DNA from 2 places in the Streptomyces sp. NPDC054783 genome. Region 2 is predicted to be linked to the other one. Evidence: riboswitches for the same ligand, from Rfam matches in the RefSeq annotation. Region 2 holds a riboswitch; the other holds the start of a gene.

Region 1 (14,747 bases), on a different contig from region 2:
CACGGCCACGACATCGGTGAAGGTGCCACCACGGTCGATCCAGAACTGCCAGCGACCAGCCATGTACCCATTGTGCGCCCTCGACCGGTGACCGGCGGGTAGGTGGAAGGTTTCCTACGAGGCCGTTGTCGCGCCTCATCCGCACAGGGAATGAAGCGCGTTCTTCAGCTCGGCAGGCTCGGTCCCTTCTGGTGGTGCCGTGGATGTGGGTACCAAGGCTCCGCCGTCGCCCGATGGGGGCCACACCCGCGTCCTGAGTCACTATGTCTGGCATATGTCGTTATGCTGTCTTTCGTGCCGTGGACCGGGTGGATGTGCTTTCGTGGTCTGCTCCATAGGCGGTGGAGTCTCGCCGGGCTCTCACCAGTGATCTTGACTGTGGTTGTCGCGAGCCTGGCGTTTTCCACCCCGAGAAAGATCGCTTTCAGTCGTCTCCTGACTGCCGTACCTGCCCTCGCGGCGTCGGTGTGGCCTGTGCTGCCCACTGTTCTGCTGGGGCTGGTCTGCGTTGCGATCATGATTGGGCTGAGCCTTGTCTACCCTGACCTGGGCACGTGGTTCACCGTGGGTGCCATTGCCGCGGTCACCGTGGCGGCCGCGTATACGTGCCGTGTCCGCATCCACCGGGAACAGGCGTTCGTCCAGCTCCGCCTCGTCGCCGACGCGGCACAGAAAGTGCTCTTGCGTCCCCTGCCCGGCCGGGTCGGTCGCATCGAGATCGAGTCGATGTACGTCGCAGCCGCCGCGCAGGCTCGCATCGGTGGGGACTTCTACGAAGCCGTCGCCACGCCATTCGGGGTACGACTGATCATCGGCGATGTGCGGGGCAAGGGCCTGCCCGCAGTGGGAGCGGCTGCGGCAGTGGTCAGCTGCTTCCGGGAGGCCGCGTACGACGAACGGACCCTGGAGGGCATCGTCCGCCGCCTGGACGTCAGCAGCACCCGGCACAGCTGTACGTTTCCCACCGGGGACCTGCTGGAGCAGTTCACCACGGTGGTGCTCGCCGAGTTCCCGCACCAGGGCGACCGCATCAGGCTCCTCAACTGCGGGCATCCTCCGCCACTGCTCCTGCATCAGGGCAAGCTCCACGTCCTGGACCCCACCATCACCTCGCCGATGCTCAACCTCGCCTCACTCATCGGCGCCGACTACACCACCGACACGATCGTGTGTACGCCCGGTGACCAGCTGCTCTTCTACACCGACGGCGTCATCGAGAGCCGCAACGGCGAAGGTGAGTTCTTCGCCCTGCAGGACTGGATGAGTCGCCAGACCGCGGCTGCGCCGAGGGTCCTGCTCGACACGCTTCACCGGGATCTCCTCCGGCACAGCGGCGGTGGGCTCAACGACGACGTTGCAGCACTCGCGGTGCGCATCCGTGACAGCTCACCAGGAGGGCCCGCCTGAACGACCCGAGTGTTCCGTTTCCTACGGTTGTTCCGTTTCCTGCGGTCCCGCAGCGTCGCTTCAGCGGGCACGGACGCCCTGCCTGCCCGGCATGGGCATGCCCAAATCCGGCTGTTCTGGCACGCTCTTCGGGGCCCGGTCCTGCCGTCCGGAGGGGTGAGCCCCCGAAGACCGGTCGACCGGTCGTATTGGCCGGGCGCCCGTCGCCGGCGATCACGCAGTGAATCCGGCGTCGGCGATCTGCGCAGGTCACATGACGCCGTCGGTCCGGTGCCCGCCGGCAGTTGCGCGGGAGCCGCCGCCCGGACCCTGGGGAACGGCGCCGTCATGTCCGTACGAGTAGAAGCACGTGAAAGAGATTCCGATCGCCTCGGAGCTTGGAAAGACCATCGAGCGGTGGACCAAGGGCGCCCAGCGGCTGCCGGTCCGCGGACCAAAGACCTCGGATGTCCACAGGCTCATCGACGGCACGATCATGCAGTGCGTGGAAGAAGGGCTGGACGACTCGGTGGGCCATACGGCGAGCAGCCCCGCCAGGTACTCCACCGTGGCGGGCGAGATCGCGGAGCTCAGCCGTTCGGGCAGATGACAAAGTGGGGGAAGGCGAGTCGACGGGGCTGGTCGCCGATCTCGTTGAGCGCGGCCCGGATCTCGTGCAGGTGGGCGGTGGTCATCTGCAGCGGGGGTTCTTGGGGCTGGTAGGTGGTGCGCACCGGGTAGTCCTCGCCCGGGTCGGTGGTCATCTCGATATGACAGCCCAGAACGTGGGTGACCGGTCTGCGTGCGGAGAACTCGATCAGGCGGTCGATCGTCCGTGCGAAGGCGGACCAGTCCTGAACGTAAAGTCGGCCGGGGTAGACCGTGTCGCCGGTGAGCAGGATCCCGGTCCAGGAGTCGTAGAACGTGACCGCTGCCTCGTGGTGCCCGGGGGAGGCCAGGCACTCGAGCACTCGGCCCCCCAAATCAATCTGTGCCACGGCGGTGGGGTCCTCGTCGAAACCGAAATACTTCCAGGCCTCGGTGATTTCTGCGTCGACCACCGTGGTGTCGGGGCGGTCGGAGAACTGGCCGTCGCCCGCGATGTGGTCGCCGTGTGCGTGAGTGTGCAGCACCAGCAGGTGATATTCCTGCCGGAGGTGGCGGGCCAGCCAGCCGTCGACGAGCTCGTCCACCACCCGGCGCAGGGGAAAGAATTCGGGGGCCGGGGTGGCTCCGGTGTCGATCAGCACCGCCTGGGCGTTTCCGAACAGCAGAAAGAGGAACGGCGCCTCGTAGTTGATCGCCATGTTCTGCCGCAGAATGATCGTGTGCTCGTCGTACGCGTAGACCTGGATGTCCGGGTCGGTGTTGTGCTTGGACGACGGTGAGCCGTGAATCCACCGGACGTCCAACTCCCGGGGCTGGGGAGCTGGAGTGCCGAAATCGATGAAGGGTGTGCCTGCGTCCATGACGTCTCCCGAGTGCGTCGTCTTGGCAGGCCGGGTACGGCGCACATCTCGTCCGGGGCAGGCATCCATGACGCCTCCGCGGTCACCGTAGCACGACACTGATCCACTGCTCTGTCGCCCTGCGCCCGTGCGGCGGCATCGCTTGCGTCGCGCTCGTCCCGCGTGTGTCGCGTTGCGGCGCGAGGATGCGGACGTGGTGCGCGTGGGTCGGGCCATGGGGTTTGTCGCTGGAGGGCCGAGTCCTGCCGGCCGCTGCGTACTGGGGCACGGGGTGGCGGTGCGCGTCCGGTCGGCGCCGCGGACCGTACCGGCGATCGGTGCGGGGGACGGCGGCGGGTCTCAGCAACGCGCACGCTCATGCGTCACCGGGGGTGGCTGCTTCCGTGCCGGGCAATTTCCGCGAGGTCGCATGTCCCAAGGGGGACGGTGGTCTCGTTCTGCCTATGAACGTCGTCAGCGAGGGTGGTGCGGGCCACGTGCGACGAGCGGGCGGCTGCCGTCTTCGGGCAGGACGACGAGGAAGCGCCAGGTTCCGTCTTCGACGCGGGCCAGGCCTATCGTCGTGGCGGCGTCGAATGCCTCAGCCGCGGGTTCCGCGCCTTCGGTCAGCGTGTCGAGCTTTGCGTAGTGCCGGGCCAGTGTCGCGGCTGGACCGTGGAGCCACAGGCGCACCGGCGCACCTCTCCGAAGCGCGGTGAGGAGGTCGTCGCGGGCCTCTGCCGGGGCGGCGGCCTGGAGCGTGTCGTGAAGTCGCTCCTGAGCGCATGGCTGTGTCGGAGCAGCTTCAGCTTCCAGGCGGCACTTCGGGCACGCCTGCGGGTCCGTCAGGTCGAAGAGGTGCCGATAGCGGGTGACCTGGTGCTCTGGGATGCCACAGAGTGTTCCGCTGTCGGCCGTCGCGTGCTCGACGCCGGGAACTCCGGTGACCTCGCCCGCGCCGAAGCGGGCGGCCTCCCGTGCGGTCGCGAAGGACCAGCCGTTGTTCGGACCAGGGATCATGCACGCGAGCATCCCACAACCGTCCCTCCCGGCCGGCTTGGTTTTGCGCTGCGGATGTTTCCGGCATCGCATGGTTCGAGTACCGGTGAGTCTGTGGCGGTGGTCGGCGTCACCGCGCTCCTGGCTGACGAAGCCGTTACCGCGGCACAGCCGAAAAGCGCTCCCTGATCGACTAACGCTCCCTAATCGACACGGTTGGGTTCCAGCCATAGCTCGGAGCGCCTTCGCCGGCCCCTTTCCATAAGGCTTCCTTCAGCTCCGTTCAACGAGCGGTTATACGTGGCCGGTTGATTGTGATCACCGTCTCCGCGTCTGCAGGAACCGAACGGCCGTGGAATACGTCCGTGAGGAATCAAAGCCCCCGCACGCGAGGCCAGTTGGCGCAAATTCGTCCCGCATAGTGAGATATCCTGGTGCACCGGGCGCCCCACTCGTGATGGGTGCGCCGCTTTTCACGCCTTCAGCGACACGGTCCGCGCCCGCCATGGTGGACCGGCTCCGTCGCGCCTCGCCGGCCATTTTCCGTGCCGGCGGCGGTCCACGCCTTCGAGCAGGAATTGATGCCAGTTCAACCATTCGCGGAACTCGTACGTTTCGCTCGCACCAACTCGCATTTCTATCGTGAGCTCTACGCCGGGCTTCCCGAGCACGTCACCCGTCCCACAGATCTTCCGGTGGTGCCCCAGGCCGACTTCTGGCGCGCCAACTCGCCCCGTGGCAACCGGCTGCTCACCGCTCCGCTGGACGAAGCGATCGTCTTCCGCAGCGGCGGGACCACCGGGTCGCCGAAGTTCTCCTACTACACCCGCACGGAGTGGCGGGAGTTCACGACCGCGTTCGGTTCCGGGCTGGTCCGTGCGGGGCTGCGGCCCGGGCACCGGGTGGCGGATCTCTTCTACGCGGGTGACCTGTACGCCAGCTTCAGCTTCGTCCTCGACTCGCTGCACCGCTCACCCGTGGCCAACGTCCGCCTGCCCATCGGCGGCGCGGCGCCCTGGGAGTCGACCGCGGCGACGCTGGAGGAGTTCCGGGTCCAGGTGGTCGCCGGTACACCGACCACACTGTGTTCGCTCGCGGAGCGCCTCACCAGCGCCGGCCGGACACTTCCGGACGTGGAGCTGCTGTTCTTCGGCGGGGAGTGCCTCTTCGGCGACCAACTCCCGCTGCTCCGTGCCGCGTTCCCGAACGCCCGGCCACGCTCCCTCGGATATGCGAGCGTGGACGCCGGTCTCCTCGGCGAGGCCGTGCCCGGCGACGACCCACGCGTCCACCGAGCGTTCACCCCGTACACGGTGGTCGAGATCCTCTGCGACGGCACCGACCGCCCCGTCGAGGCGAACGGCGTGCCGGGGCGGCTCGTCGTCACCGACCTGCGCAGGCGACTCATGCCGGTGCTCCGCTATCCGGCGGGCGACCGGGCCGAGTGGGTCGACCGGGACTCCGGTGTCTTCCGCATCCTCGGCCGCGCCGAGGAGGGCGTGCGGGTCGGTCCCGTCTCGTTGTACACCGAGGACGTCCATGACGTCGTCAAAGGAGCCGACGCGGCGGGCGAGGTGACTGGCCTGCAGCTGGTCGTGCGCCGACGGGACGGCCGCGACGGGCTGGTGCTGCGGCTCGCGATCGCCGACCCTGGCAAGGAACATGCCGGGCTGCGCGAGTCCGTCGTAGCCGCGCTCCTCGCTCAACGTCCCTTCTACGCAACCGCGACCACCGCCGGGCACGTGAACCCGCTGAGCATCGAGTGGGTGCGGCACCGGGACCTCGCGGTCAACTCCCGCTCGGGCAAGCTCATCCGTGTCGTCGACGAACGGCCGCACTCGTGACCGCGGCACCTGCACGTGGGCGTCGTCTGCCCCTCGTGCTGCGCAATCCGTCCTTCGGCAGGATCTGGGCCGGTCAGCTCCTCACCCAGGCTGCGAGCAGAATGTTCCAGGTCGGTGCGGTCTGGTGGCTGGTCGGCCGCGCGGGCGGCGGGCACCGCGGCCTGGCCTCGGGCTTGTTCCTCATGGTGAGCACACTGCCCGCGGTCGCGCTGGCTCCGGTGGTGGCGGGCATCGTCGCACGATGCGCACACCGGACGGTGCTGTCCGGCGCGGCGGCCGTGGCGGGCGCGTCGGCGGGTACGGCGGCCGTTCTGGCGTACGCCGGCATGCTGCCCGTGGCCGGCGCCTACGCGGTCGGGCTCGCGCTGGCCGCCTGCCAGGCGGTGTTCGATCCGTGCCTGACCACTTCGGTGCCGGAACTCGTCGAGGATGCGGACATCGAGTCGGCCACCGGTTTCGAACTGTCGACGCAGTCCGTCGCCGGGCTGTGCGGGGGACTGCTCGGCCCGCTCGTCGTCGACGCGGGCTCAGTGGCCGCCGTCATCGCCGCGTGCGCTGCCGCGTACCTGCTCGCCGCCCTGCTGGTCGGCGCCAGCCGCTTCCCGCGGACCGGGGCCGGGCACGGAGGCGCGGACGGGCCGCCTCCGAGGCGACGGGCGTTGCGCCCGGTCCTGGCCGATCTGCCCTTCATCCGGCGGGTGCTGGTCTGTTTCGCCGCCGCCAACGTCTTCACCACCGCCGTCTACGTCGTGATGCCCCTGTACACCCGGGAGGTACTGCACGCCACCGGCTCGACCGTGGCCTCGCTCGAGGCCGCCCTCGGCGCGGGCACCCTGATCGGATCCTTCAGCGGCGGGCGGCTGCCCGGCCGCCCTGTCGCCGTCGGCAGCGTGTGCCTCGCGGTGATGGCCACCGCCCTCGGCCTTCCGGGGCTGCTCGCAGGGCACGCGGCGGCGGTCGTCTCGATGGCCGTCGTCGGCTGGTGCGTCGGTGTGATCGGCGTGCGGTTCGTGGCGCTCTTCCAGCGACTGGTGCCTGCCGACGACAAGCCCGGGTTCTTCGCGGTCATGCAGGCGCTGCTGGGTGCCACCTTCCCCGTGTCCTCGCTCGTCTTCGGCGCGCTGGGCGACCATCTGGCGGCCCGCACGCTCTGCCTGGTCCAGGGCGCGGGTCTCGTACCGGTGGCGCTGGCGCTGTGGTGGCTGGGCGGCCGGGCCGAGGCCCGGCGGGCCCCCGTCGGACAGCCGTCGACGGGAGCAGCGACGTGAACGCCGGCCTGCACCCCGCGTCCGTCCACGACATCGCCGAACTGAGGCAGTTGTACTTCGAGGTGTACGGGCACGGATATCCGGTGCCGCTCGGCAGCGATCCGGTGGTCATGCACCGGCTGATCACCGACGGCACCGCGCACTGGCTCACCGCCCGCACCGGCGAGGGCACCCTGGTGGGCTCCGCCGTCGTACTGACCGAACCGGGCAGCCGCATCGGAAAGCTCGTCGGCCTCGCCGTACACCCCGGCCATCGTGGCGGCGGGCTCGCCTCCCGGCTGACCGGGGCGGTCTGTGCCACGGCTTTCGCCACGGGCGGCCTCGACTCGGTGTACGCCACCGTCCGCCTGGTCACCGAAGGGCCGCAGCACGTCGTCGTACGCAACGGCTTCCGGCCGCTCGGGCTCCTGCCGAACGCCGTCGAGGTCGAGGGGTGCGAGACGCTCGCGTTGTTCGCCCGTTACGCCGACGGTGTGCTGGAACACCGCGAACCGGTGACGAGCGTGCCCGAACGGCTGTCGCCGCTGCTCTCCGCCGTAGCCACCGGCGTCGGCATCGACTACGCCGGCACCCGGCATGTCCCCTCCCGTCGCGCGCTGGGCGCGGCCACCGGTGCCGAGCCGATCGAGCTGATCACCGCACCGGCGTTCGTGCGGCGGCGCTTCCTGGAGCTCTTCCCGGAGGCCGACGGCCGCTTCTTCCCGCTGCACACCCCCAACGCGGTCCTGGTCGCCGCCGATGGCAGCTTCGAGGCGTACGCCGACCTCGACGCCGTAGCGGGGAGCTGCGCGCTCGTCGCCGTCCATCCGCGTCCGGCCGCGGTGGCCGGCGCCCTCGAGGCGCTGATGGCCGCGGTCACCCGGGCCGGCGCGGACTACGCAGAGGCGCTGCTGCCGCTGGCCGACACCGAGGCCCTTGAGGTGTTCCTCGCCTCGGGCTTCGTGCCGAGTGCCGTCTACCCGGCGATGCGCCGCATCCGCGACCGGCTCCACGACTACGTGGTGCTGTCGCGGACCAGCCGTCAGATCGACTTCCGCACCACCGCCGTCAGCCCGCTGCTCCGGCCGTACCTCGGCGCCTACCTGAGCGCCTGGACCGCCACCTATCTGCCCCTTCCCGAGGTGTCCCGATGAAACCCCATCTCGCTCCCGTCGAGGTTCCCGACCCGGCGGCGCTCGGCCATGTACAGCGGCTCTGCGATCTGGTGGAGCCGTACGCCGGCGGCCCCGTCACCGACGAGCTGTTCGCCGCCGCCATGGCCGAGACCAACGCCTGGCACGCCCGCCGCTCCCGTTTCTTCGCCGCCCTGCTTCAGGACCCGGCCGAGACGTGCGCGCCCACCGTCGGCGAGGGGGTGCGCACCCCGCTGGTGCCCGCGGCCTTCTTCAAGCGTCACGAGGTGCTCTCCATACCGCGCGACGAGGTGTTCCTGCATCTGACCTCCTCGGGCACCACGGGCCAGAAGTCGCAGATGTTCTTCGACGAGTGGACCATCCGCTCGGCGCAGCGCATGGTGGCACGGATCTTCGACCACTACGGCTGGATCACTCCCGAACAGCCGGTGAACTACCTGCTGTACAGCTACGAGCCCGCGCCCTCGCTGAAGCTGGGCACGTCGTTCACCGACAACTATTTGTGCGACTTCGCCCCGGCCCGGCACACCACGCACGCCCTGCGGCACACCGGCACCGGCCACGAGTTCGACGTGCACGGCTGCATCGCGGCGCTCCGGCGCTACGCCGAGGACGACGTACCGGTCCGCATCCTGGGCTTCCCGGCGTTCCTGTACTTCACCCTGGAGCGGATGCGGGCGATGGGCCTGCCGCCGCTCACCCTGCCCCAGGGATCGCTGGTGGTGCTCGGCGGCGGCTGGAAGGGCCACGCCGACCGGCAGATCGGCAAGGACGCGTTCTACTCCGAGGTCACCGACCTCCTCGGCGTGCCGGGGGACCGCGTGCGCGACACCTTCGGCTCGGTCGAGCACTGTGTGCCGTATGTCGAGTGCGCGCATCACCGGCTGCACGTGCCCGTGTGGTCGCGTGCGGCGGTGCGCGACACGGGGACGCTGCGCCCGCTGCCGTACGGCGAACGCGGCTTTCTGCACCTGGTCAGCCCCTACATCACCTCCGTGCCCGCGCACAGCGTGGTGATGGGCGACCTCGCGTCGCTGCATCCGGGCGACGCATGCCCCTGCCCGCTGTCCACCGACTGGTTCACCGTGCACGGCCGCGCAGGAGTGAGCCGCAACCGCAGCTGTGCGGTGGCCGCCGCCGAACTGATGAAGGGAATGTCGTGACCACCTTCGTACCGCACTCCGTACTCCACCTGTGGCAGGGGGAGTTCATCGACGAGGCCGAGGCCGGCCGGCGGCTCGCCGGGCTGCCTGAGCTGGCCGGGCGGCTCCTGACCCGTCCCCTGCCCAGCGACGTGGTTCTGGGCGCCTGCGCCGCGGTCGGCCGTGACCTGGCCGATCCTGACTCCCCCCTGTACGGCCGCCTGGCCGGGCACCTGCCCGTCGGCGAGGCCCCTGCGGTTCTGGCGGAACTGGGAGCCGCGCTCACCCGGGAGGCGCTGGAACGCAAGCTGCGGCGCGAACTGGGCGGTCTGCGCCCGGAGCGGCCGACCCGGCCGGACGCCCGCGAGACGGTGTACGAGGCCTGGGCGCCCGTCGGTCTGCTGGTGCACATCGCACCGGGCAACGCCGCGGCCGTGGCGCCGCTGAGCGTCGTCGAGGGACTGCTGGCGGGCAATGTGAACGTGCTGAAGACCAGCAGCTCCGACTCGGCTCTCGCGCTCGACCTGCTGGCCGCGCTCGGTGCGGCCGACCCGTCCGGGCTGATCGCCGAACGCGTCATCGCCCTGCGCTTCCCGTCCGCGCGCCGCGAGTGGCTGGAGACACTGTGCGGGCAGGCCGACGCGATCGCGGTGTGGGGCGGCGAGGACGCGGTGCGCGCGGCGGGCGAACTGGCGCCGCCCGGCTGCCGCGTGGTCGAGTGGGGCCACCGGATCTCCTTCGCCTACCTGACCCGGCAGGCAGCGTCCGATGACGCCGTGCTCGACGCGCTCGCCGAGGATGTCTGCCGTCTCGAACAGCAGGCGTGTGCCAGCCCGCAGGTGGTCTACCTCGACACCGAGGCCACCAACGACACCGAGGAACTCTTCGAGTTCGCCAGTCGGTTCGCCGAGCGGCTGGCCAAGGTCTCCGACGCCCGGCCGGCATCCGTGCCCGGCCCGGCCGAACAGGCGGAGATCACCACCGTGCAGCAGCTCGCCCGGCTCGAACAACACCTGGGCCTCACCCGCGTGTTCACCGCCGAGGACGGTTCCTGGCGGGTGCTGGCCGACGCGCGCCCCGCACTCGAGGCCTCCCCGCTGCACCGCAGCATCCGGGTGAAGCCGCTGCCCCGGCACGCGGTCACCGCGACCCTGCGCCCCATGCGCCGCTATCTGCAGACCGCGGCGATCGGGGGCGACAGCGCGGACGTGGCCACGCTGTCCCGCGCCCTGTTCGCCGCGGGCGTCACCCGCGTCACCCCGGTCGGGTCCATGCTGGAGAGCTACGAGGGCGAACCGCACGACGGTGTCTACGCGCTGCAGCGCTACAGCCGCCGGGTGACCGTGCGCGTCGCGGACCCGGAGTTCCGTACGGTGGCCTGCCTGGACGACCTGGTGGCGCCGCCGGTTCTGCCCCCTGCGCCGGTCGCACCGCTGCTGGGCAAGGAAGGCGTGCAGATCGCGCTCGCCGCTCTGGACCCACGCCATGCCCACCTGTACTTCCGCAGCGGAGGCTCCACGGGCACACCCGCGCTGTCGGTGTTCACCTGCGACGACTACGACAACCAGATGCGCGCCGCAGCGGACGGACTGCTCACCGCCGGCTTCGATCCGGCCCGCGACCGGGCGGCCAACCTGTTCTACTGCGGCGGGATGTACGGGAGCTTCATCAGCTTCTTCTCCATCCTGGAACGGCTGAACGCCACTCAGCTCCCGATCGCCGCCGGCCCCGACCACGCCTCGGTCGCGGAGACACTGGTCACCCACCGGGCGGACACGGTCTTCGGTATGCCGTCCTACCTGTGGCAGCTCTTCCACGCCGAAGCGGACCGGTTGCGTGCGTACGGCGGCATCCGGAAGGTCTTCTACGGCGGCGAGCACTTCACCGTCCAGCAACGCAGGGTCCTCACCGACGACTTCGGGGTGGAGGTGATCCGTTCGGCGGCCTACGGCAGCACCGACCTGGGGCCGCTGGGCTACCAGTGCGCGTCCTGCGACGGCTCGGTCCATCACGTGCTGACCGACCTGCACACGCTGGAGATCCTCGACCCGCACGAGGACCGGCCGGTGGCGCCCGGCGAGCCCGGACGGCTGGTGTTCACCTCCCGGGCGCGGGCCGGCCAGCGGCTGGACCGCTACGAGATCGGTGACCTGGGACGGGAGGTGCGGGGCAGGTGCGCGTGCGGCAGCCACGTGCCCCGCCTGGAACTGCTCGGGCGCTACGGCGACGTCGTCCGCGTGGGCACGTATTTCGTCAACTACCGGCGCCTGCTCCGGGCACTGGAGGAGCGGCTCGGCTATCACGGCGAGGTGCAGCTGATGGTGGCCCCGGGCGCAGGCCGGGAGCGGCTGACGGTCCGGCTCGACGAGCAGTACGCTCCGGCCCCCGAGGCCGCCCGGGCAGCTCTCACCGCCGAGGTGGCCGAACTCGCGTCGGCCGAGGCGGAAGGGCTGCTGTCCCTCGCCGTGGAGACCGTCCGGCAGGACGAGTTCGAGCGCACCGCGACCAGCGGCAAGCTGCGCACGGTCATCGACCTGCGCTGACCGCCGTGCCTGCGCGCGGAGTTGCGGGCGGCGGCCTTCCGCGCCGCCGCCCGCGGCGCTGCTGGATGATCAGCGGATGGAGCTGCTGAGAATGAGCGGGGCCGGCGGTCAGTCGACCGACGAGGCTCCGCCGAGCCGGCTGAGCCTGGCCGCCGCGGCGATGGTGGCCTGGACATAGCGCTGGGGGGCCTCCGGCATGACGTCCATGGGCTTGAGCAGCAGGACCGCCCCCCAGATGGCACCGTCCCAGATGACGGGAGCGGCGACGGAGTTCCACTTCGCCATGCACTCCTCCCGTCCCAGAGCGTAGCCCTGGTCACGGATGTCTGCGAGTGAGGCGAGCAGCTCGTCGCCGTCGCGGATGACGCCGGGGCCGGCTTCCTCCGGGACCGGGTCGGCGGCGACGCGTTGCTGTATCTGGGCGGGCAGGTAGGCGAGGATCGTCCGGCCCGAGGCACCGGTGCGCAGCGACCGTGTCACGGAGAGCACATCGCGCGGCGTCATGCCGAGTTCGACGAGATCGGAATCCCCCACCGCCATGTCCAGGCACTGCCTCCCGGCCGTGCCGAACGGGGCCCTCATGTACAGGAAGACCAGACCGCTGTCGGTCGCCTCCCGCAGGCCCTGAAGGACGCGGGTGGCCTCGCCACCGGAGAGTCTGTCCTCGGAGAGGGCATGGAGCCCCAGGTCGGCGACCGTGCTGCCGAGCTCGTACAGGCCTCGGTCCACCCGGACGAAGGTGCTGTTGTAGGTGCCGGCGGTCAGCATGCGGCCCGTGGTGGAGTCATCGAGATCGGCTGCCCTGGCGATTGCGGACAGCCGGTGGGCGCCGGGGCCCAGAGTGATGAACGCCTGCTGCACTCGCATGAAACGTTCGGCGTAACCGGTCCCGCTTCCGCGCTGCCCACCCATCAGCCGTATCCCCTTCGTCCCGGCCGTGCTCCCCTCTTCGGGAACGCGGCCGTACCGGTGCCGCTGCCACCGCGTACGTTCCGGGCACCAAGACTAATGTGTGACTGTATCGAGACTGAACTTGCCCATGCCGGTTCGGCTGTTGAGCATGCTGTGCGCCTTTGCGGCGTCGGCCAGTGGGAAGGTGCCGCCACTGACGATCTTGAGCGTACCGTTCCCGACGGCGTCGAAGAGCTTCCTCATGGAGGCCGCCAGCGGGAGCGTCCGGTCGGCGTACAGGTGCGGAAGCCAGAATCCCGCGGCGGTGATGGACTTCTGGAGCAGTGTGTGCGCGGAGACGTCGGCGAGCTCCCCGCCCGCGAAGCCGTACACGACGAGTCGGCCGCGCGGGGCCAGCACTTCGAGGGTCCGGTGCAGCGTCTTGCCGCCGGTCATCTCCAGCGCGGCCTGAACCGGCCCTCCTGCCGCGTCCAGGATCCGCTCCGCAAGGCCGTCCTCGTCGGAGGAGTCGACGACCGCTGCCGCGCCGAGCTCCATGGCCAGCTGACGCTTCTCCGTCGTACTGGCGAGAGCGACGACGCGGGCGCCCGCCCGGTGCGCCAACTGGACGGCCAGCGACCCCACGCCCCCGGCCGCGGCGGGAATGACGACCGTCTCCCCCTCGGTGATCCGGGCGACCGTGAAGAGCAGGTGGTATGCGCTGTTCCCCTGCAGAGCCAGGCGCACCGCCTGTTCGTCGGTGATCCCGTCCGGGATCTCCCAGTGCAGCCTGCGGTGTACGGCGGCCTTTTCGGCGTATCCGCCGCCCTGCGTCAGCGCCACGACGCGCTTGCCGTCGGGCGTGGTGCCGACAACCTCGTTGCCGGGGATGTACGGCAGCGCGACCGGCGCGAGGTAGGTGTTGCCGCGAACGTGGACATCTGCGTAATTGACACCCGCAAGCCTCACATCGAGCGGGATTTGTCCACGCGCGGGCTCGGGGTCGGCAACCTCTTCAAGTCGCAGGACCTCGGGGCCGCCGAATTCCCTCATGACAATGGCGCGCACGGTACTCCTATGGATGGGGGTCGGGTGCGTACGCCGACAGGCTAGGGCATCCACGTACCGGCTCCGACCTGGGAAACATGCCTCGTACATATTTCTCACCAGCCGAGAAAAGGCCGTCCTTTTCTCGCCTCCCGAGAAGGTTCAAGCTCGAACTTCTCGCTGCGTGAGAATGTGAATTCAAGAGTTGCGTTCGCCCTTTCGAAGAGACATAGTGATGCCGCCCTCCTCGCTGCCGAACACGATTCCGACGGGGGAAGCGACGGGACGGCCGGCAGCACGGGGGAGGAGGGCAACTCAGCGCCCCAGCGCCGGGACGGCCGGATCTGGCCGGCTGCCCGGCTGCCCGGCTGAGGTCATCGGCGAGTGGCCGGCCATCCAGCCCCGCGTACGGCCACCGGCCCGGCCGGCGGCTTCTGCCGGCGCCCCAACTGCTGCTCCCCGTAGGGCGGGCAGCGCTTCTCTCCGAGTCGAAGTCGGCACCGAGCCCCGTCTACGGCAACCCGTCCGGACCAGCGGGCAACACATGGCTCTTGCAGGACACGGACCGTCACCGCGTGGGCGAGCGCGCCCGCCAGGCACAGCGCGGCCCATGCCGTCGTCCGAGCCGTCGTACGACGCGTGCGGCCGGTACGCGGGCGGCGCCCACCGCTGCTGGAGGTGTAGAGGCCGGCAGGCGTGGAGACCAGGGCACCGCCCGCGCCACCGGAGGGCCCTTGACGCACCTGGACGGTCAGCTCCCCGGCGGCTTGCGGGATCGCGGCCGGTGGCCAGGGACCGTGGGGTGAGCGTGTTCCGTGCAGGTGGGCTCGGCGTCCTGCGTCACAGCGCGGCCGGGCACAACCGCTGGGCCCTGCCGCCGTTCACCACCGCGTCGGCACAGCCCGCGGGCAGACCGTCGTGGGTGCGGGTCGAGAAGTTGGCCGTGACACTCAGCACGCCGTCGCCGAACGTCGTGCGCTGCACCAGCCGGTCGGGCGTCAGCTGGCGGAAGTCGGTCATGGGCAGGGTCGCCGCAGCCTTGTGCA
Region 2 (14,747 bases):
GTCGTCCTGGCCGCGCTGGTGCTTCCCGCTCAGGGCGCGGTGGTGGAGGGCAGGGGCACCAATCCCGCGCAACTCGCCATGTACACCGGGGTGTTCAACCTGCTGTGGGCCACCGTGACCGTACTGATGATCGTGCGGCCCGGCTCCACGACGGGGGCCTGACGACCCCACGCCCTTACGGCGCACTCGGCGTACTCGGCGCGACCCGGCTCGCCACCGCCGTCAGCGGGCGGGCGATGTCCTCCAGGGAGCGGCGCTCCGCCCGTACGGCCAGGACGGCGGCGACCAGGCCCGCCGCGCACATCAGCGCCGCGCCGATCGAGAAGGCCAGCACCGTGTCGCCGACCTTGCCCGTGCCGGTGAGGTCGGCGAACAGCAGGGGGCCGCTGATGCCGCCGGCCGCCGTGCCGAGGGCGTAGAAGAACGCGATGGACATCGCCCGCGTCTCCATCGGGAAGACCTCGGACACCGTCAGGTACGCGCTGGAGGCGCCCGCCGAGGCGAAGAACAGGACCGCGCACCAGCAGGCCGTCAGCGTGCCCGCGCTCAGCGAGCCCTGGTCGAACAGCCACGCCGTGCCGAACAGGAGCAGGCCCGACAGCAGGTACGTCGAGGAGATCATCACCCGCCGGCCCACCGTGTCGAACAGCCTGCCCAGCAGCAGCGGGCCGAAGAAGTTGCCGACCGCGATCACCGCGAAGTAGTAGCCGGTGTGGCCGGAGGGCACGTCGAAGAACCTGGTCAGGATCGCGCCGAAGCCGAAGGTGATCGCGTTGTACAGGAACGCCTGGCCGATGAAGAGGGAGAAGCCGAGGACGGCCCGCCTGCGGTAGTGACCGAAGACCGTGCGGGCGATCTCCAGGAAGGTCACGCTCCTGCGCTGGTGGATCTCCAACGCCGCGCCCCGCGGCTCGGGCAGCGGCTCGCCCTTCTCCTGCTCGACCTGCCGCTCGATGCCACGGACGATCTCCTCCGCCTCCCGGTCCCTGCCGTGGATCAGCAGCCAGCGCGGGCTCTCCGGGACGTGCCGCCGTACCAGGAGGATGACCAGGGCCAGTACGGCTCCGAGGGCGAAGGTCAGGCGCCAGCCGACGTTCCTGGCCAGCAGGTCCGTGTCGAGCGCCACGATCGAGAGCAGCGAACCGCCCACCGCGCCCAGCCAGAAGCTGCCGTTGATGATCAGGTCCACCCTGCCGCGGTGGGCGGCCGGGATCAGCTCGTCGATCGCCGAGTTGATCGCCGCGTACTCACCGCCGATGCCGAAACCGGTCAGAAAGCGGAACAGGAAGAACCACCAGGCCTCCCAGGAGACGGCGGTGAGGGCCGTCGCCGCCAGGTACACCGCCAGGGTGATCATGAAGAGCCTCTTGCGGCCGAAGCGGTCGGTCAGGCGGCCCCAGAAGAGGGCCCCCGAACAGGCGCCGGCCACATACAGCGCGGCGGCGGTGCCGGTGATCTGGCCCGAGGTGATCGACACCCCGCTGCCCGGCTCGGCCAGCCGGCCGGCGATGTTGCCGACGACCGTGACCTCCAGACCGTCGAGGATCCAGACCGTCCCCAGGCCGATCACGATCGTCCAGTGCCAGCGGGACCAGGGCAGACGGTCCAGCCGGGCGGGGACGTCGGTGATGATCGTGCGGCCCGTCTGCGGCGACGGCGCCTCGGCTGCTGCGCTCATGGGCTCCCTCTCGTCGAAGGACGTACCCCGCACGGGCGGGGACGGCATCACGGGTGCCCCCGACCGGCGCAACCACTCGGAACCGGCCCGGCTCAGGCTCAGGCTCAGGCTCAGGCACCGAGCGTGCGCGTCACCGTATAGATCAGCAGTCCCGCCAGCGAGCCCACCACCGTGCCGTTGATCCGGATGAACTGCAGGTCGCGGCCGATGTGCGCCTCGATCTTCCGGGTGGTGTGCTCGGCGTCCCAGCCCGCCACCGTGTCCGTGATCAGCGAGGTGATCTCCGCGCGGTACGTCGTCACCACGTGCACCGCCGCACCCTCCACCCAGCTGTCCACCTTCCCCTGCACCTTCGGCTCGGTCGCCATCCGCGTCCCCAGCGACAAAAGCGCGCGCCGCACCCGCATCCGCAGCTCGCTCCGCTCGTCCTCCGCCGCCGCCACCACCATCGACCGTACGGCCGTCCAGGCCGACGCGATCAGATCCTGCACCTCGCCCCGGCCCAGCACCTCCCCCTTGAGCCGCTCCACCCGCGCCCGGGTGTCCGTGTCGGACTGCAGATCGGAGGCGAAGTCGGTGAGGAAACGGTCCAGCGCGCCACGCGCCGGATGGGAGGGCATGTCCCGCGTCTCGGTGACGAACCGCAACAGCTCCTTGTAGACCCGCTCGCCGACCTTCCGGTCCACGAACCGCGGCGTCCAGCCCGGCGCGCCCCCCTCCACCGCCACCATCACATCGTCCCGGTGCAGCACCAGCCAGTCGTGCGCCCGTGCCACCACCAGGTCCACCGCCCGCCGGTGCCCGCCGTCGGCCACGACCTTCTCCAGCATCTTGCCGATACCCGGGGCGATCTCCTGCGCGTTCGCCCGCCGGGTGATCGCCTCACCCACGACCGCCTGCACATCGGAGTCCCGCAACACGGTCAGCGCACCCCGCAGCGCCGTCGCCAGCTCCGCCGTCACCCGGTCCGCATGCTCCGGCTCCGCCAGCCACGCCCCGAGCCGACTGCCGATACCCACCGCGCGCAGCCGCTGCCGTACGACGTCCTCGGACAGGAAGTTCTCGCCGACGAACTCACCCAGCGAAACACCCAGCTGATCCTTCTTCGTCGGAATGATCGCCGTGTGCGGAATGGGCAGCCCCAGCGGATGCCGGAAGAGCGCGGTCACCGCGAACCAGTCGGCGAGCGCGCCCACCATGCCGGCCTCGGCGGCCGCCGCCACATAGCCCGCCCACGGCCCGGCGCCCTCGTGCGAGGCGAGCCTGGCCAGGACGTAGACCACCGCCACGAACAACAGCAGGCAGGTCGCCGTGACCTTCATGCGCCGCACCCCGCGCCGGCGCTCCTCGTCGGCCGGGGTGAAGGCCGTCATCGTCTTGTACGACACACCCCGCGCCGGCGCTGCTTCCGTCTCGGTCGGTTCCATCGGCTCCACCCGTTCAGCTCCACCCGCTCGGTGATCCCGTTCGGTGATCCCGCACACAATTGTCCCTTCCTGACCGACTCCCGGAACGGAACAAGAGTTCCCGGCGTCTGTAAGAAAGGGGGTTTGGGCAGGGCCCTGACAGCTCTCCCCACCCCATGCCGCATCATGGGCTCATCAAGATCGGAGCCTCGGGCTCCCATCCCCGAGGAGAACAACACAAGCGTGACCAAGCGTCATGGCTATGCCGTACTCAGCGCGCTCATCGCACTGGTCGCAGCCGTGTCCGCCGCCATCTACCTCACCGTGGCGGCCGACGGCGGCACCCCGCGCGGCGCCCTCACCGACGACCGCCCCCACCACGGCTCCTCCGTCGCCCCCGCCTCCACCGGCACCTGGGTCGGCGCCTGGTCCGCCTCCCCGGTGGGCGGCGAACCCGGCACCGAGACCGGAGGCCTCGCGGGCCGCTCCGTACGCAACATCGTCCACACCAGCACCGGCGGCACCAGCGCCCGGATCACGCTCTCCAACCTCTACGGCCACGAGCCGCTGACCATCACCCACGCCTCCCTCGCGCTCTCCGCCGGAGACGGCACCGCCGCGGCCGACCCGGACTCGATGCGCCGCCTCACCTTCAACGGCGCCACCAGCGTGGTCATACCCGCCGGCGAACAGATCGTCAGCGACGCCGTACGCCTCACCGTCCCCCACGACAGCGACGTCCTCGTCACCACCTACTCCCCCACCCCCTCCGGCCCGGTCACCTACCACCCGCACGCCCGGCAGATCTCCTACGTCGCCGACGGCGACGCCACCGAGGACGCGACCGGCACTCCCTACACCCAACAGACCCCGCACTGGCGGTACCTGACGACCCTCGACGTCCTCAGCAACGAAACCGACGGCACCGTCGTCGTCTTCGGCGACTCCATCACCGACGGCGTCACCTCCACCGTCGGCGCCAACCACCGCTGGCCCGACATCCTCGCCGGCCGGCTGCGCACCGCACTCGAAGGCGGACGGCAGGTACCCCGCTACAGCGTCGTCAACGAGGGCATCAGCGGCAACCAGGTCCTCGCCGACGGACTCGGCCGGCCCGCCGAGAACCAGAGCGGCCTCGGCCGCTTCGGCCGCGACGCCCTCACGCACCCGAACGTCAAGGCCGTCGTCATCGACCTCGGCGTCAACGACATCCTCCGCAACCCCCGCCTCGCCGACCCCAACAAGATCATCACCGGCCTGCGCACCCTCGTCCGCGAGGCCCACTCCCGCGGCCTGAAAGTCGTCGGCGCCACGCTCATGCCCTACCGGGGCCACCGCGGCTGGACCCCGGCCCGCGAGGCGGTACGCCGGCAGGTCAACGCCGAAATCCGGGCAGGCGGGGTCTACGACGCGGTCATCGACTTCGACAAGGCCCTCCGCGACCCGTACGACCCCCGCCGCCTGCGCCCCGACTACGACTCCGGCGACCACCTGCACCCCAGCGACCTGGGCTTCGCCAGGATGGCCGGCGTCTTCGACCTGAACACGCTCAGGGGCGCGGGGCAGACGGAGCTGTAGGTACGGGCGAGGAACACCGACGGGATGACCGGGATACTGACTGGCATGACCCGCTTGATCCTCGCCACCCGCAACGCCGGAAAGATCACCGAGCTGAGGGCCATCCTCGCCGAGGCCGGACTCCCCCACGAGCTGGTGGGCGCCGACGCCTGCCCCGACGTCCCCGACGTCAAGGAAACAGGCGTCACCTTCGCCGAGAACGCCCTGCTCAAGGCCCACGCCCTCGCCCAGGCCACCGGCCTGCCCGCGGTCGCCGACGACTCCGGCCTCTGCGTCGACGTCCTCGGCGGCGCCCCCGGCATCTTCTCCGCCCGCTGGTCCGGCCGCCACGGCGACGACAAGGCCAACCTGGACCTGCTCCTGGCCCAGCTCGCCGACATCACGGACGAACACCGGGGGGCCCACTTCGCGTGCGCGGCGGCCCTGGCACTGCCGGACGGGCGCGAGCGGGTGGTCGAGGGCCGGCTGAGGGGTGTGCTCCGGCATGCGCCCGTCGGCACCAACGGCTTCGGCTACGACCCGATCCTCCAGCCGGAGGGCGAGACGCGGACCTGCGCCGAGCTGAGCCCCGAGGAGAAGAACGCGATCAGCCACCGGGGGAAGGCGTTCCGGGCGCTGGTGCCGGTGGTTCGGGAGTTGTTGGGCTGACACACGGGAGGGGCCGTCCAAGGACGGCCCCTCTGCGCGTGCGGCCGATGGGAGTCGAACCCACATGGGCAAATGCCCCGAGGCACCTAAAACCTCTGCTTATACCATTCAGCAACGGCCGCGTGACCGCCCATGCTACCGGGATGCGTACGGCTTCGGCTCCCGCCTCTGCACCATGTACTGGTGACTGCGTGGCAATTGGGGCAGAGCAGTCGCAAGTTCTCGCGCCGGTCGTCGCTCCAGTCGCCGCTGATGTGATCGACTTCCAGTGTCATGGGCCGCCCGAGCCACTCGGGGCCAACGCTGCACTCGGCGCATTGCTCCGGTACACCTACCTCGTGGAGCGCTCGGCGCAGCAGATGGGTTCGTGTCCGACGCCGACCGTCGTGCTTGACCAGGACATGCTCGGGGCGCTTAGCGCGGTCTGTCTGGGTCTTGCCTCGTTGGTGCGCCTGCCCCAGGAAGTGCGCGGTCGAGACGTCCCCCTCGGCGACCCACTCACGCAGCAGCGCACGCTGCGTGCCGGTATCCGGGCGCCCAAGACGGCGCAACGTCTCTGCGATGGAGACCGACTCGGCGACCGCTGCGCACAGTTCCTCGGGCGCGGGGCGGCCGGGCCTGCCGGAGTCGGAGAAGTGCGAGATGTCGATACCGAAGTACGCGAACCGCCGCACGAGGTATCGGCGCAGCTTGCCGTAGGGGCTGGTGCCGAAGAAAGCGATGACCTCGTCGAGGCTCGCACACCGCTCGGCGGCCTCGGCCAACCGCTCGCGCGTGTACTGCGCGCCGCTGCTCATACGGCGCCGCCACCCTGGGCACGGCCCTTGCCGCGCCCCCGGTAATTGTCCGTGGTCGAATGGCAGTTGGGGCAGAGGAACCGAAGGTTCTCGATGCGGTTGCCACGCCAGTTGCCGTCGATGTGATCGATCTCCAGAGGGAGCGGGCGGCCCCGGCACACCGGCTCTGTACCGCATCGGGCACAGCGCTCCGGCAAGCCGACGGACGTCATCGCCCACTTGAGCCGGTCGCTCGGGACACGCCGGGCCTGGCCGACAGGTTGCTCGACGAGCAGGCCCTCCGGCGTTCGGGCGCGCCAGGGTTTCCCTCTCTGGGTCGGCACCTGGAAGTGCGAGGTGTCGATCCCGTACGCCTTGATCCTGCGGCTGATGTGCGTGTGGTGGCCGCCGACGACCTCCAGGCCGAGATGGCGCAGCACCTCGCACATGTTGGTCGATGCCGCGACCGCCCGCTCAAGCACCTCCCGCGTCCACCTCACCCCCTCCCGCTCGAAGTGCGACGTATCCACCCCGAGCTTCTTCATCCGCTCCCAGACATACCGCCGCGTCGAACTCCTCGGATCCACCCCCAACCTCTCCAGCGCCTCCGACAACGTCCGCGCCCCGCGAGCCGCTTGCTCCAGCCGCTCCCTCGTGTATGCACTGGCCCCCATCGAGCCCCCTCCGTTCCGGGCGTGCGTTCGCTGCCCGTACGGAGTAACGAACCGGTTATCGGACAGTCACGCACGGAATAGAGGAAGCGGCCCGCACCAGGTCATTCCGGTGCGGGCCGCCAGCAGCTGAAAGGGATCCTCAGATCCCCAGATCCTTGATGATCTTGGCCACGTGGCCCGTGGCGCGGACGTTGTAGAGGGCTCGTTCGACCTTGCCCTCCTCGTCCACGACGATCGTGGAGCGGATGACGCCCATGTACGTCTTGCCGTAGTTCTTCTTCTCGCCGTACGCGCCGTAGGCCTCGGTGACCGTCTTCTCCGGGTCGGCCAGCAGCCTGACCTTCAGGGACTCCTTCTCGCGGAACTTCGCCAGCTTCTCCGGGGCGTCGGGGCTGATGCCGAGCACGTCGTAGCCGGCGGAGGCCAGGACGTCCAGGTTGTCGGTGAAGTCGCAGGCCTGCTTGGTGCAGCCGGGGGTCAGGGCGGCCGGGTAGAAGTAGACGATGACCTTGCGGCCCTTGTGGGAGGACAGGGAGACCTCGTTGCCGTCGGCATCGGGGAGGGTGAAGGCGGGGGCCACGTCCCCCGGCTGGAGTCGCTCGCTCATCGGGCCAGGGTAACCGGGGGGCCTTGCGGTGCGCCGGGAGGAGAAGCTGACAGACTGTCCGGGACAGCATCAGGAGACTTCGGAGGCCGTACGGTGGCGGACACGTCGGACACCAGAACCCCGGCGCAGATCGAGGCGGACATCAAGCGCCGCCGCGAAGTGCTGGCCGAGACGCTCGACGAGATCGGGGTGCGGGTGCATCCGCAGACGATCATCGGGGACGCCAGGGCCAAGGTCGTCGCCAATATCGATCACACGGTCGGGCGGGCGTACGTGCAGGTCAACCGGGTGGTGAGTGAGGTGCGCGCGCAGTTCGTCGATGAAGAGGGCGGGGTGCGGCTGGCGCGGGTGGTGCCCGTCGCGCTGCTGGCCGTCGGCGTGGTGGGGCTGCTTGCCGTGGGCAGCAGGCGGCGCAAGGGCTGACCCGGGCGCAGCCCGGCGTGGCGAAGACAGGTAGGTTCGAGGCGTGAGCGCCAACAGAAACCAGCACAGCACCCCCCATCACGACAAGCTTCCCATCCGGATGCTGCACGACCGGGTTCTGGTCAAGCAGGAGACCGGTGAGGGCGAGCGGCGGTCGGGGGGCGGCATTCTGATTCCCGCCACCGCGGCGGTCGGGCGGCGGCTGGCCTGGGCCGAGGTTGTCGCGGTCGGGCAGAACGTACGGACCGTGGAGCCGGGTGACCGGGTTCTGTTCGATCCGGAGGACCGGGCCGAGGTCGAGGTGCGGGGTGTGGCGTACGTGCTCATGCGCGAGCGGGATCTGCACGCCGTGGCCGCGGACCGTTTCGAGGGGTCGGAGGACTCCACCGGTCTGTATCTCTGAGTCCGTTCCGGTAGAGGGGCCGGTGACCGTGGTCACCGGCCCCTTTGTCGTTCCTTTGCTATGTTCGAAGGCGTCAGCCCGACGAGACGCGCCGTACCGGGATCCCCGACCTCAGGCAAAGACGACGCACCCCCGTTCAGAGATTCCTTCCGGAGGTGCCTGTCATGGCCTGGGTTCTGCTTGTCGTCGCCGGTCTGCTGGAGGTGGGCTGGTCGATCGGGATGAAGTACAGCGAGGGCTTCACCCGGCTGGTGCCCAGCGTGTTCACCGGCGCGGGGATCGTCGCGAGCATGGTTCTGCTGTCGTACGCCGCGAAGTCCCTGCCCATCGGTACCGCGTACGGCGTGTGGGTGGGCATCGGAGCGGCCGGTGCGGCGGTGCTCGGCATGGTGGTGCTGGGTGAGCCGGTCACCGCCGCCCGGATCTTCTTCGTGTGTCTGCTGCTGGTCGCCGTGGTGGGGCTGAAGGCGACCAGCGGTCACTGACACGTCAACGGGGCGTCACCGAGGGTCAGATGGCTGGGTCGCCGCCTCCGGCGCCGGCGGCCGTGCCTGTCGTACCGCCGCCGCCGTCGGTGCCGCCGCCGGTGGTCGTGCCGCCGCCGTTCGTGCCGCCGCCGGTGGTCGTACCGCCGGTCGTGCCGCCGCCGTCGGTGCCGCCGCCCGTGGTCGTACCACCGCCGGTCGTGGTCGTACCACCGCCGGTCGTGGTGCCGCCGCCGGTGGTGCCGGTGCCGCCGGTGGTGGTCGGGCCGCCGGTGGTGGGGGTGCCGGTGGTGCCGCCGGTGGTCGGGCTGGTGGTCGGGCCGCCGGTGGGGGTGCCGGTGGTGCCGCCGTTGTTCTGGCCGACGGTGGTGCCCGGAGGGGCCGAGCCGGTGGCGCTGGGCGGCTGCGGCTGGTCGGCGCCCGGCTCCAGCTGGAGGTCGAAGTCGGAGGACGGCTTGTTCTTCAGCGCGTCCGCCGTGTACTGGGCCCAGATCTGGGTGGGCGGGCCGCCGCCGTTCATACGGGGCTGGCCGAGGGCGCCGTACAGCGGCATGTGCTTGGCCGTCACCGGGTCCTGGCCCATGACCGAGACCACCGTGGCCAGGTCCGGGGTGTAACCGGCGAACCAGGCGGCGGTGTCGTTCTCGGCGGTACCGGTCTTGCCGGCCGCCGGGCGGCCCGCGGCCTGTGCGGCGGTGGCGGTGCCGTTGTCGACCACGCTCTGCAGGACGGAGGTGGTGGTGTCGGCGGCCTCGCGGGTGACGGCCTGCTTGACGGGCTGCTGGGGCAGCTTGACCGTGTCCGTGCCGTCCTTGGTGATCTTCTCGATCATGGTGTACGTGCCGTGCTGGCCGTGGTTGGCGAGCGTCGCGTAGGACTCCGCCATGTCCAGCACGCTGGCGGTGGCGGTGCCGAGGGCGATGGACGGGGACGGGTACAGGTCCGGGGTGTCGGAGGGGACACCGAGGTCGATCGCGGTCTGCTTGACCTTGGACGGGCCGACGTCGGCGGCCATCTGCGCGTAGACGGCGTTCACGGACAGGTCGGTCGCCTTGGTGACGGTGATCTGGCCGTACGACTTCTGGTCCTCGTTCTGCGGGCTGTAGGGCGCGCCGTTCCAGCCTTCGACGAGCCGCTCGTTGGTGCCGTCGTACATGGTGTTCGGGGTGATGGTGCGGCCGTCCTGGGTGCTCGAGGCGTTCTGCACCGCCGAGGTGAAGACGAAGGGCTTGAAGGTGGAGCCGACCTGGAAGTCACCGCGGGTCGCGCCGTTGGTGTACTGCTTCACGTAGTCGATGCCGCCGTACATGGCGACGACCTTGCCGGTCTTCGGGTCGACGGAGGCGCCGCCCGCGCGGACGTACCTGTCCACCTTGTTGTTCTTCTTGTCCAGCTTGGCGATCAGCTGGTCGTTGACCGCCTTGACGAAGGCGTTCTGCCTGTTCTTCTGGATGGTGGTGGTGATGCGGTAGCCGCCGGTCGCGAGCTGGTCGTCGGTGAGGATGTTGTTGGTGGTCAGGTAGTGCTTGACCGCCTCGACGAGGTAGCCGCGCTGGCCGGACATGCCCGTGGAGACGGTCTGCTCCTTCGGCATCGGGAACTTCATCCCGGCGCGCTCGGACTGGCTGAGCCAGCCCTTCTTGACCATGCCGTCCAGGACGTAGTTCCAGCGGGCGACGGCTGCCGCCTTGTTCTCGGGGTGGGCGACGACGTCGTACTCGCTGGGCGCGTTGACGAGCGCGGCGAGGTAGGCGGCGCGGGCCGGGTCGAGGTTCTGGGCGTCCACGCCGTAGTAGGCCTGGGCGGCGGACTGGATGCCGTAGGCGTTGCGGCCGAAGTAGCTGGTGTTGAGGTAGCCCTCGAGGATCTCGTCCTTGGACTTGTTGCGGTCCAGCTTGATCGAGATGAAGAACTCCTTGGCCTTGCGGGTGACCGTCTGCTCCTGGCCCAGGTAGTAGTTCTTCACGTACTGCTGGGTGATCGTCGAGCCGGACTGCTTGCCCTTGCCGGTCGCCGTGTTCCAGGCGGCGCGGATCATCGCCTTGGGGTCGATGGCCGACTCGGTGTAGAAGTCGCGGTCCTCGGCGGCCAGTACGGCGTGCTGGGCGTCCTTGGAGACCTGGGCGAGGCTGACGTTCTCCCGGTTGATCTGGCCGTCGCGGGCCAGCTGGGAGCCGTCGGCGTAGAGGTAGACGTTGGCCTGCTTGGTGGCGAGGGCGTTGGCCGGCGGGATGTTGACCATCGAGTAGCCGAGGAAGAAGAGGCCGACGAGCAGCATGACGCCGATGACGAAGGTGCCGAGCACCATGCGCCAGGTCGGGATGATCCGCCGCCATCCGGTCCGCTTGGGCCGCTTCGGCTTCGTGCCCTTGCCGGTCCCTGCGGGGGCCTGGCCGTCCGGGGAGGCGGCGAGGGCGGTGGTGGCCTGGTCGGGGGTTGCGCCGGGGGTCTGCCGGGGGGTCTTTGCCCCGGGGCCGGTACGGGGGCCGGGGGTGGCGGCGCCCACCGCGCCCACCGCGCCCACCGCGCCCGCGGCACCTGCCGGGGAGGCGTGAGCGGCGGCACCGGCGGCGGCAGCACCGGCGGCGGCACCGGCTGTCCGGGCGGGTCGGCCGGGGCCGGCGGGTCGGGAGCCGGTCGTGTGGGACGTGCGGCCCGTGGCGGCCGGCTTCGTCGCCGGGGAGGCCGCCTCGGCGGGACCGCCGGGCTCACCGGCGCGGGGCGCGCTGACCCGCCGGAGCACCTGCGTGGTCTCGGGCGCCTGGGCCTGCTCGGCGGGCTTGCCGGGTTCCTCGGAGGATGCCTGGGGTCCCCGGGGCGGGGTGATACGCCGGAGGACCTGAGTGCTCTCCGCCGACTGCGGCTCCTTGGGCGCGCGGGCTCCGGGGACGTGCGGCTTCTCCGAGGTGCCCGACTTGCCGAAAATTTCCCCCTTGTCGGAAACACTCTGATTGACGGAAGCATCGCGTTTGTCGGATGTTTCACGCCCGGACGCCGATGCGGCACCCGAGACCGACGCGTCACCGGAGGCCGACACGCCGCGGGAGGCGGAAGCACCGCGGGAGGGCGAGGCACCCCCAGAGCCCGTAGCACCACCAGAGCCGGTAGCCCCACCAGAGGCAGAGGCACCACCAGCGGCCGAAGCACCGCCGGAGGGCGAGACGTCATCAGGAGCCGACGCCCCACGCGAGGCCGAAGCAGCGCCCGAGGGCGAGGCACCCCCAGAGGCCGACGCGCCCCGGGAGGCCGAAGCCCTGCCCGAGGCCGAAGCGCTGCCCGAGGGCGACTCGCCGCCGGGTGCCGTCGGGCCGGTCTGGTCCGTGTGGGCATCCCGGGCTGCCTGGCGGGCGCGGGCGATGGAGGCCGTGCGGTCCTGGGGCGCGGGTGCCTCGTCCGAGGGCTTCCGGGGCGCCGAACCGTCACCGGCATCGGAGCCCTCGGCCTTCCCTGACCGGGGTGCGCCGGGCTCTCTCGGCCCCTTCCCGTCGGCTGCGTTCCTCGTCCCCTTGTCCGGGGCGGCGGCCGTCTCCTCGTGGCCCCCCGGGTCGCCGCGGCCTTCAGCCGGCAGCGGCTTTCTCGGCGGCACGCCTTCGGTCGGCTGCTGCGGCTGCGGCTCGTCGCTCATGTCGTGCACGGACTCCTGTTTCGTCGTACGTTCCCGTACGCCTCGTACGCTCTTCTGCGCCCCCAGTTTGAAGACTCTCGCACCTGGCGTTCCGTTCCCGGATTCCAGCACGCTTCGGGCACGAAATTGCGTGGCCGGTCGCCGGGCCCGGGGCTAAGCTCCTGCGCTTCGGTGTCGAGCGGTCCCGGGAGGTGGACTGGCGTGGGCGCGGGACGGTTGTACGTGGCCGTCGCGGCGGGGGGATTCAGACGGTACGCGACGTATCGGGCCGCCACTGCGGCAGGGGTGTTCACGAACACCGTCTTCGGGCTGATCCTCGTCTATACGTATCGGGCGCTGTGGGACGAGCGGCCGCACCTCGGCGGATGGGATCAGTCGCAGGTCGTGACGTATGTCTGGCTGGGGCAGGCGTTCCTGTCGACGCTCGCGATCGGCGGCGGGGGCGTCGAGAACGAGTTGATGGAACGCATCCGTACGGGGGACGTGGCGATCGACCTGTACCGGCCCGCCGACCTGCAGCTGTGGTGGCTGGCGACGGACCTGGGCCGGGCGTTCTTCCAGTTGCTGGGGCGGGGGCTGGTGCCCTTCGTCTTCGGTGCCCTGTGCTTCCCGGTGTACCTGCCGACGGACCTGGGCACCTGGGTCGCCTTCCTCGTCGCCGTACTGCTGGCGATGATCGTCGGGTTCGGCCTCCGGTACCTGGTGGCGCTCAGCACGTTCTGGTTCCTGGACGGTACGGGTGTGGCGCAGATGTCGTGGCTCGTCGGCTTCTTCTGCTCGGGCATGCTGCTGCCGCTGAACATCTTCCCGGGGGCGCTCGGCGAGGTCGTACGGGCGCTGCCGTGGTCCTCGCTGCTGCAGGCGCCGGCCCAGATCCTGCTGGGGCATGCGGACCCGCTGGGCACGTACGTGTTCCAGGGGGCGTGGGCGGTGGTGCTGCTGGGTGCCGGGCGGCTGGTGCAGTCGGCGGCGACGCGCAGGGTGGTGGTCCAGGGTGGGTGAGACCGGCACCGGCCGGGTGCGGGAGGGGGTGCGGGCCTATCTGATGATCGCCGGGATGTGGATCAGGTCGACGATGGCCTACCGCGCCTCGTTCGTGATGACCACGGTCGGCAACTTCTCGGCGACCCTCCTCGACTTCGTCGGGATCATGCTGATGTTCTCGCGGGTGGACGCGCTCGGCGGCTGGTCGCTGCCCGAGGTGGCCTTCCTGTACGGGCTGTCCGGTACGGCCTTCGGTCTTGCCGACCTGGTGATCGGCTCGATGGAGCGGCTGGGGCGGCGGGTGCGCGACGGCACGCTGGACACGCTGCTGGTGCGGCCGGCGCCGGTGCTGGCGCAGGTGGCGGCCGACCAGTTCGCCCTGCGCAGGCTGGGCCGGGTGGTGCAGGGCCTGCTGGTGCTCACCTGGGCGGTGGCGCGGCTGGACATCGACTGGACGCCGCTGAAGCTGCTGCTGATGCCGGTGATGGTGGTGAGCGGCTGCGGGATCTTCTGCGCGGTGTTCGTGGCGGGGGCGGCCTTCCAGTTCCTGGCGTCGGACGCCTCGGAGGTGCAGAACGCCTTCACCTACGGCGGTACGACGCTGCTGCAGTATCCGCCGACGGTGTTCGCGAAGGAGCTGGTGCGCGGGGTGACGTTCGTGCTGCCGCTGGCCTTCGTCAACTGGCTGCCCGCGACCTATGTGCTGGGGCGGCCGTATCCGCTGGGGCTGCCCGAGTGGCTGGCGTTCGCACCGCCGCTGGTGGCGGTGGGGTGCTGCGCGCTGGCGGGGCTGGCCTGGCGGGCGGGACTTCGTTCGTATCGGAGCACAGGGAGCTGACGCGGTGACGGACAGCGGTTTCATCTCACTGGAGAAGGTCGAGAAGGTCTTCGAGGTGCGCAGGAAGACCGGGTTCCTGAAGCGGGAGCGGCGCGAGGTGCGGGCGGTGGACTCGCTCTCGTTCGCGGTGGCGCGCGGGGAGATGGTCGGGTACATCGGGCCGAACGGCGCCGGGAAGTCGACCACGATCAAGATGCTGACCGGGATTCTGACGCCGAGCGCGGGCAGGCTGCGGGTGGCGGGCATCGATCCGTCGCGGGAGCGGCGGCGCCTGGCGCACCGGATCGGGGTGGTGTTCGGGCAGCGTACGACCCTGTGGTGGGACCTGCCGCTGATCGACTCCTACCGGCTGGCGCACCGCATGTACCGGATCCCGGACGCGCGTTACCGCGAGAACCTGGACCGGTGCGTGGAACTGCTGGAGCTGGGCGCCCTGTTGGACGTGCCGGTACGGCAGCTGTCGCTCGGGCAGCGGATGCGGGGGGACATCGCGGCGGCCCTGCTGCACGACCCGGAGGTGCTGTACCTGGACGAGCCGACGATCGGACTGGATGTCGTGTCGAAGGCGAAAGTCCGCGGTTTCCTGCGGGAGTTGAATGCCGAGCAGGGCACGACCGTGCTG

Evidence for each region. A riboswitch is a leader RNA that binds a small molecule or an ion and turns the genes downstream of it on or off. The one in region 2 is predicted to bind guanidine.
Region 1: linked by a shared signal. The riboswitch ahead of ACWGJ5_RS21710 (MBL fold metallo-hydrolase) and the one ahead of sugE (quaternary ammonium compound efflux SMR transporter SugE) in region 2 are both predicted to bind guanidine.

Annotation. Positions count from the first base shown of each region.
Region 1 is NZ_JBSHAY010000012.1:5,829-20,575, reverse strand. Features, by position in the region: gene ACWGJ5_RS21725 (hydantoinase B/oxoprolinase family protein) at 1-63, opposite strand, end outside; gene ACWGJ5_RS21720 (PP2C family protein-serine/threonine phosphatase) at 517-1,407, shown strand; gene ACWGJ5_RS21715 (hypothetical protein) at 1,757-1,996, shown strand; gene ACWGJ5_RS21710 (MBL fold metallo-hydrolase) at 1,977-2,855, opposite strand; guanidine-III (ykkC-III) riboswitch at 2,867-2,935, opposite strand; gene ACWGJ5_RS21705 (hypothetical protein) at 3,309-3,854, opposite strand; gene ACWGJ5_RS21700 (phenylacetate--CoA ligase family protein) at 4,415-5,677, shown strand; gene ACWGJ5_RS21695 (MFS transporter) at 5,713-6,945, shown strand; gene ACWGJ5_RS21690 (GNAT family N-acetyltransferase) at 6,942-8,078, shown strand; gene ACWGJ5_RS21685 (LuxE/PaaK family acyltransferase) at 8,075-9,241, shown strand; gene ACWGJ5_RS21680 (acyl-CoA reductase) at 9,238-11,763, shown strand; gene ACWGJ5_RS21675 (IclR family transcriptional regulator domain-containing protein) at 11,872-12,675, opposite strand; gene ACWGJ5_RS21670 (quinone oxidoreductase family protein) at 12,769-13,722, opposite strand; gene ACWGJ5_RS21665 (glycoside hydrolase) at 14,542-14,747, opposite strand, start outside.
Region 2 is NZ_JBSHAY010000017.1:165,370-180,116, forward strand. Features, by position in the region: gene ACWGJ5_RS27750 (hypothetical protein) at 1-162, shown strand, start outside; gene ACWGJ5_RS27755 (MFS transporter) at 176-1,678, opposite strand; gene ACWGJ5_RS27760 (DUF445 domain-containing protein) at 1,789-3,105, opposite strand; gene ACWGJ5_RS27765 (SGNH/GDSL hydrolase family protein) at 3,328-4,662, shown strand; gene rdgB (RdgB/HAM1 family non-canonical purine NTP pyrophosphatase) at 4,708-5,310, shown strand; tRNA gene ACWGJ5_RS27775 (tRNA-Leu) at 5,350-5,432, opposite strand; gene ACWGJ5_RS27780 (HNH endonuclease) at 5,397-6,107, opposite strand; gene ACWGJ5_RS27785 (HNH endonuclease signature motif containing protein) at 6,104-6,760, opposite strand; gene bcp (thioredoxin-dependent thiol peroxidase) at 6,900-7,367, opposite strand; gene ACWGJ5_RS27795 (DUF3618 domain-containing protein) at 7,461-7,790, shown strand; gene ACWGJ5_RS27800 (GroES family chaperonin) at 7,834-8,193, shown strand; guanidine-III (ykkC-III) riboswitch at 8,246-8,324, shown strand; gene sugE (quaternary ammonium compound efflux SMR transporter SugE) at 8,358-8,678, shown strand; gene ACWGJ5_RS27810 (transglycosylase domain-containing protein) at 8,704-11,715, opposite strand; gene ACWGJ5_RS27815 (ABC transporter permease) at 12,505-13,305, shown strand; gene ACWGJ5_RS27820 (ABC transporter permease) at 13,349-14,125, shown strand; gene ACWGJ5_RS27825 (ABC transporter ATP-binding protein) at 14,130-14,747, shown strand, end outside.